Regions from separate parts of the Bacillus sp. Hm123 genome, predicted to be linked through region 2. Evidence: a T-box and tRNA genes for the amino acid it is inferred to sense, from the RefSeq annotation. Region 2 holds a T-box; the other holds one or more tRNA genes.

Region 1 (3,421 bases), 680 kb from region 2:
ATATACGCTATATCGAAGAAACAGTTGGCCTACAAGTATTGCCAGATAAACTGCGCGAAATTGCCGAACTGCGAGTGACGCATCAAGATGTCACATTGAAAGAACTGGGAGAAATGGTATCTGGAGGGAAAATTAGCAAATCAGGTATTAACCATCGTCTTCGTAAAATAGATGAAATCGCTGACAAAATTAGAGCAAGCGAACCGATCGAATAAGTAAGAAGAGGGGGGAAACAAAGTGGTTGAAAAAACAACAAACGTGCAATTGAAGATGGGACTTCAAGCGCGTCCAGCAGCCTTATTTGTGCAGGAGGCCAATCGCTTTTCTTCGGAGATTTTCCTTGAGAAAGACGGCAAGAAAGTGAACGCCAAAAGCATCATGGGCATTATGAGCCTAGCGATTAACCGCGGCTGCTCCGTCACGATCTCCGCTGACGGACATGATGAACAAAGCGCATTAGAGGCATTAGTAGCCTTCGTTGAACAGGAAGGTAACTATTAAAAAACACCTGAATGATGGATCGCTCCATTGTTCAGGTGTTTTTTTGATTTATTTATCCAGCTACAGGTTCCACCGACTAGTGGACTTCCGCTTTTATTTATTTTCCGGAAGTTCGTTACGTGTAAGAATTTTATCAATCAAGCCGTATTCTAATGCACGCTCAGCTGTCATGAAGTTGTCGCGGTCTGTATCTTTAGAAATGACTTCAAGTGATTGACCTGTACGCTCAGCTAGAATTTGGTTTAGTTTTTCACGAAGGAACAAGATGCGTTTCGCAGCAATTTCGATTTCCGTTGCTTGACCTTGCGCGCCTCCGAGTGGTTGGTGAATCATTACTTCACTGTTTGGTAGGGCGAAACGTTTGCCTTTCGTTCCAGCCGCCAGCAAGAATGCTCCCATAGAAGCAGCCATACCGATACAAATCGTTTGAACATCTGGCTTAATGTATTGGATCGTGTCATAAATCGCCATACCGGCTGTAATGCTTCCACCTGGGCTGTTGATGTAGATGGAAATGTCCTTCTCTGGGTCTTCTGCTTGAAGGAATAATAATTGGGAAACGATTGAGTTTGCTACATTGTCATCAATGCCGCTTCCAAGCATAATAATGCGATCCTTTAGCAAACGAGAGTAAATATCGTACGCACGCTCTCCTCGGTTTGTTTGTTCAATAACTGTAGGAATTAGATTCATGTTCTTTCCTCCTTAAGAATGATTTTGTAAGAAAATCTTATGTAATGTTTATCATACAGTGATGGTCAATGAAGGTCAAACATTAAGCTTTAAATATTAACATTTTCTCTTTAAATATAATTTTCTAGTATGTCCAATAAAAGTCCTGCTAAACAGCACGAAATAATTGCATATTGCAATTTCTGATATATTACGCTATAATTTTGTAATGTACTTAAACATTTTGCCCTCGTGGTGCAACGGATAGCACGTGAGATTCCGGTTCTTAAGATGTGGGTTCGATTCCTGCCGAGGGCGTAATAAAATGATAATGAGTTCCTATGTTTGTAGTGATTTTTCTACGAGCGTAGGAGCTTTTTTGTGTGCCACGCAATAGAGGGGTTTTTGGGAGCGTGGGAGGGAAGTCAAGTAAGAATAAAGCTGTGATTTTATATTGATGTGCTACAAAATGAGTTCTAGTATGAAAAGACTTCGATTAACTTCACATGAATTCCACTGTTTTCCCATTTTATTTGTACTTATAGTATAATAGACGCATACAACTTTATGAAAAACGGTGATAACAATGGGCAGCAACTTTTCATTTTTTCAAGGGAAATGGGATGTACTTGCTAACTTAGGAGAAACAGCGGAGAACAATGTATATCAAGACCCTCATACAACAGTGATGAAACTACGATTGTTCGCAGAGACATTAACAAAATTTATTCTTGCTTCTGAGAACATTAAAGAGGCATACGGTACAACACAGGTAGACCGTATTAATACATTACGTCGAGAAGGCTTACTTGAGCCAGAATTAATAGATATATTTGAAGCTCTTCGTCGTAAGGGAAATCTAGCAATGCACGAAGCAGGGTATGGAAAAACAGAAGAAGCAAAAGCTTTATTGCAATTGACTTTCCGCTTGTCTGTTTGGTTTATGGAGGTATATGGTGATTGGGACTTTCAAGCACCAAAGTATATAGAACCTCAAGAACAAGTAGAACAGAGTACAGAAATGCTTCAGCAAGAATATGAAGAAAAAGTCAAAAAGCTTGAAAAAGAATTAGAAGCAATTCGTCAGAAAGCAGAAGTAGAACAAGCGGATATAAAAACCGAGCGTAAAAAGATATCCAAAAACTTTATGAGTCGACAGCAATTAACAGAAGCTGAAACACGTACGATTATTGATGGGAAACTACGTGCTGCTGGATGGGAAGTAGACACAGCTGTATTAAATCATCAAAAGAATGGAACGTTGCCAGAGAAAAATCGTAACATGGCAATAGCTGAGTGGAAGGTCGATGGGGGCAGGGTTGACTATGCGTTGTTTATCGGGCTAAAGCTTGTTAGCTTTATTGAAGCAAAGGCAAAAAAGAAAACGATTCCTAGTGCATTAGAGAGTCAAACAAAGGTTTATGCAAAAAATGTAGTACAAGTTGAGGATGAAGTTATTACACCGACAACAGGTGAATATCAAGTGCCGTTTTTATACGCAACGAACGGTCGACCATACTTGAGACAGCTTCAAGAAGAGTCAGGCATCTGGTTTTGGGATTCACGCAAACCATTAGAACATGCCCGTCCTCTTGAGGGATGGCACTCACCTGACGATTTGCAGCTTCTTCTTAGTCAAGATGATAAGGATGCACATAAACGGCTAGAGGAAGAAGATATTACCAAGTTTAGCTTACGTCACTATCAGCAAAAAGCTGTACTTGCCGCTGAAGAGGGATTAAAAGAAGCACAAAGAAGAATGCTCATTGCAATGGCAACGGGAACAGGGAAGACTCGTACAGCTATCGCTCTTATGTATCGTTTAATTAAATCAAAAAAATGTCGTCGTATTCTTTTCTTAGTTGACCGTAACTCGCTTGGAAAACAGACGGAGGACGCTTTAAAAGATACAAAAATTGAAGGCTATTCATTCGCTGATATATATGATGTCAAGTCATTAGAAGATATGTCTCCAGAAGTTGAAACGAAGGTGCATATTGCGACAGTCCAGGGAATGGTTCGGAGACTTTTCTATAGCGATAACGAAAAGCTTCCAAGTGTCGGGCAGTATGACTTTATCATTGTAGATGAAGCACATCGTGGCTATACAAGTGATAGAGAAATGTCAGAGGAAGAATTAGAATTCCGTGACCAAAATGATTACATTAGTCAATATCGACGTGTAATTGATTATTTTGATGCGGCATGTTTAGGACTTACTGCAACGCCTGCTCTTCATACAACAGAA
Region 2 (3,421 bases):
TAAAATACGGATAGCTGAATTTTCTAGTTTAGTAAAATCAATTGAAACCATTTTCGCTACTCTCCTTCTGTTATTTTCTTCTTACAACCATCAAAACGGAAAGCTTCAAGTAATTACATCTCCACTGGCGCCTTGATCCCTAGCAGCCTCAACCCTTCCGCTAACACAATCGTCACCGCTTTCACTAAAGCAAGCCGGCTTTCTTTTTCTGCATCATCTACTAAAATTTTGACGTGGCTATAGTATTTATTAAATTCTTGAGATAGGTCAATCACATATTTGGCGATTTGAGACGGTTCGTATTGCTGCAAACTTCTTTCAATCACAGCAGGAAACTCCATTAATAATTTGATCACGGCCCAGCTATAGTCATCATTCAAGCCAGCTGGAGAATTGATTTCGCACTCCGATTTTCTCATAATTGAACAAGCTCTCGCATGTGTGTATTGCACGTATGGGCCAGTCGTTCCTTCAAACTTCAGCATATCTTCAAGCGAGAACTCAATATTTCCTTGCCGCTCCTGTTTTAAATCGTGAAAAATAATCGCTCCAACACCGACAGCTTTTGCTACTTCTTCTTTCCGAGCAAGTTGCGGATTTTTCTCTTCAATGCTTTGCTTCGCTAATTCAATCGCTTCTTCAATCACTCGCTCAAGGAGCACGACTTTCCCTTTTCTCGTCGACATCTTTTTCCCATCTTTTAGAATAAAGCCGAACGGAATATGAACCATGCCTTTTGCCCATTCGTAGCCCATCTTTTCAAGTGTGAGAAAGACTTGCTTAAAATGCAGACTTTGTTCGTGTCCCACGACATATAACGCTTGGTCAAACTGATAATGATGTTGTCTATAAATCGCAGCCGTTAAATCCCGCGTTGCATACAGAGTTGCACCATCTGACTTTTTGATTAGGCACGGCGGCAAATCATCTTGTTGCAAATCAACGACTTCAGCTCCATCCGACTCTTGAAGCAAGCCCTTATCTTGCAATAACTGAACCGTTTCATCCATGCTCTCATTATAAAAGGCTTCCCCATTCAGCGAATCAAAGCGGATATCCATTAAGTCATAGATCTTAGAAAACTCAATAAGGGACTCGTCCTTAAACCATTTCCACAACCGCTTCGCTTCTTCGTCTCCATCTTCTAACTTTTTAAACCACATTCTTGCCTCTACCTCTAGACTAGGCTCATATTCCGCCTCGTCGTGAAACGTCACATATAGACGTAACAATTCTTGAATGGGCTGTTGTTTGACTTGCTCTTCGCTGCCCCAGCGTTTATAAGCGGTAATTAGCTTTCCAAACTGTGTGCCCCAGTCACCGAGATGGTTAATCCGAACGGTTTGATACCCTGATTTTTCTGCAATATTGGCAATCGCATTTCCGATCACAGTAGAGCGCAAATGCCCCATCGAAAACGGCTTAGCAATATTCGGCGAGGAGAAATCCATCGTAATCACTTTTCCTTGACCATAGGTTGAATGACCGTAATTCGCTCCTTGCTGCAAAATATCGGTGAGCACATACTCGCTAACGATTTGTTTCTTTAAAAAGCCGTTCACATACGCTCCATTCGCTATCACTGTATCAAACAATGGGTGCTCAATCTGGCTCGCTAAATCAGCGGCAATCAACTGCGGTGATTTCTTCATCAGTTTCGCTAATGAAAAACAAGGGAAAGCGACATCCCCCTGCTCTGCATATTTCGGCTTTTCGATCATCGCCATAATTTCTTCTAGTGCCACTACATTGTCTAACTTAACAGCAATTTCTTCCGCAAATATTTTCATTACTTCCATCTCCTCACATCCCTTTCTAAAAAATAAAAAATCCCGCCTCTAAAAATAGAGACGAGATTGAAATAACCCGCGGTACCACTCTGATTGTTCCTAAAGAACCAGCTTTACTTTATAACGGGGGTGATCCCCGGCCCACCCTACTTCGTTTCAGGCGGCTTCTCAGAAGTGCGCTTCATTTAGATCAGACTATCAGGCTTCCACCATCCCCGACTCGCTTTCAGACCCTATCTAAACTACTCTCTTCATCATGGAAATTTTCATTATTTTTTGATATTATATACAATTGTTAAAGGAAATACAATCATCAGTTTAAACATGAGAGGAAGATTCCTATTTTAACCGACCAATTGAAAGAAAAAGCAAAAACAATCGGACGCGTCCCAACTAACTATGAGCTTGAAATTGAAGATTATCGCGAACATGAAACAGACAGTCGTTCTGTATTTTTATGGAAAGACCCAAGTGATGATGACAAGGGGATCTGGATTGAATTAGATAAAGATAGTCATTTGATTAAATTGGCAAAGAATGCTATCTCAGACAACAAAGAAAGCTCTTTATCAAACGAACAGTTAAAAGAAATCGCCTTGCATTTTGCCCTCGAACATTATCCAGAAGCTCTGAAGCTTTTTACCTTTAAAAAAATAGATGAATTAAAAAATGGAGACTTACGATTTACTTTTAACCAAGAAAAATTAGAGCTACCGCTTCCTAACACAGGCTTTTCTGTTCGTATCACAAAGGCTGGAGAAATCGTCGGCTTTCGTTACGATGGCGTGGCTAAAAAAATCGTTTCCCCTGAAAAAATCATCAATAAAGAGGAAGCAAAAAGTACATTAGTAAATGAATTAGAAATGGAAGCAATGATCACCGTTCTTAGCAAAGAAATATATGAAAATGGGGATGATTTGCCCCATCTCGTATTTGAACCGAACTTGCGATTCCATCAACTACTAGCTAATGGTACAACCCCACAATTTGAACAAGAGGAAGACACCCCTAAACAGCTTGTCCCATTGGCCAAGCCATCCAAAACATCAACGAAGGACATCGATACTTTTATCGGCTTAGATCGATCAGCTTTCAAATTGATTCGTGAGCAAGATATGGGAGATGTGATCGGTACGGTTTGGCGGATGGACAAAGATGAGCCAGAAAAGGTCTCTAGTCGTAGTTTTGATGATTTCTTTCAGCAACGAAATGACCACACCATTAAATTGCAGGTGGATAAAAATAGTAAACAGCTAAAAGGGATGTTTTCTTTCTTGGAACGAGAAGGAGATTTACAATTAAGTCTTGCTGAGTGTGAAGATATCGCTCTGCAATTTTTATATCATCTTTACCCAAAAGCAGATCAGTATTTTCGGATGAAGTCAGACCCCCAAGCGGACGAAACAAACGCTTGGTTTCATTTTGAGCTATACCACGGAGGCGTTCACGTAAGGTTTGGGTTCGTCAGCATCACCGTTAATCGAACGACGGGACACATTGATCATTATCTCGGGCCGGAAATTCATCCTGAATTGATCACCTCGCTTCCGCTCGAACCAACTGTTTCTGAGGAAAAGGCAAAACAATTGTTCACTCGCTTTTTTGATGTCGAGCTACAGTGGGAGAAAGAA

What was found. The T-box of region 2 lies ahead of argS (arginine--tRNA ligase). A T-box ahead of a tRNA ligase gene usually reads a tRNA of that ligase, here a tRNA-Arg.
Region 1: it has a tRNA-Arg gene. The T-box ahead of argS (arginine--tRNA ligase) is inferred to sense a tRNA for this amino acid. The anticodon was not compared.

The regions. Positions count from the first base shown of each region.
Region 1 covers NZ_CM200277.1:3,062,100-3,065,520, reverse strand. The annotation lists gene whiA (DNA-binding protein WhiA) at 1-215, shown strand, start outside; gene ACSVDJ_RS16145 (HPr family phosphocarrier protein) at 238-501, shown strand; gene clpP (ATP-dependent Clp endopeptidase proteolytic subunit ClpP) at 595-1,194, opposite strand; tRNA gene ACSVDJ_RS16135 (tRNA-Arg) at 1,420-1,491, shown strand; gene hsdR (type I restriction-modification system endonuclease) at 1,760-3,421, shown strand, end outside.
Region 2 covers NZ_CM200277.1:2,380,773-2,384,193, forward strand. The annotation lists gene ACSVDJ_RS12460 (barstar family protein) at 1-51, opposite strand, end outside; gene argS (arginine--tRNA ligase) at 114-1,799, opposite strand; T-box leader at 1,844-2,057, opposite strand; gene ACSVDJ_RS12470 (YcdB/YcdC domain-containing protein) at 2,147-3,421, shown strand, end outside.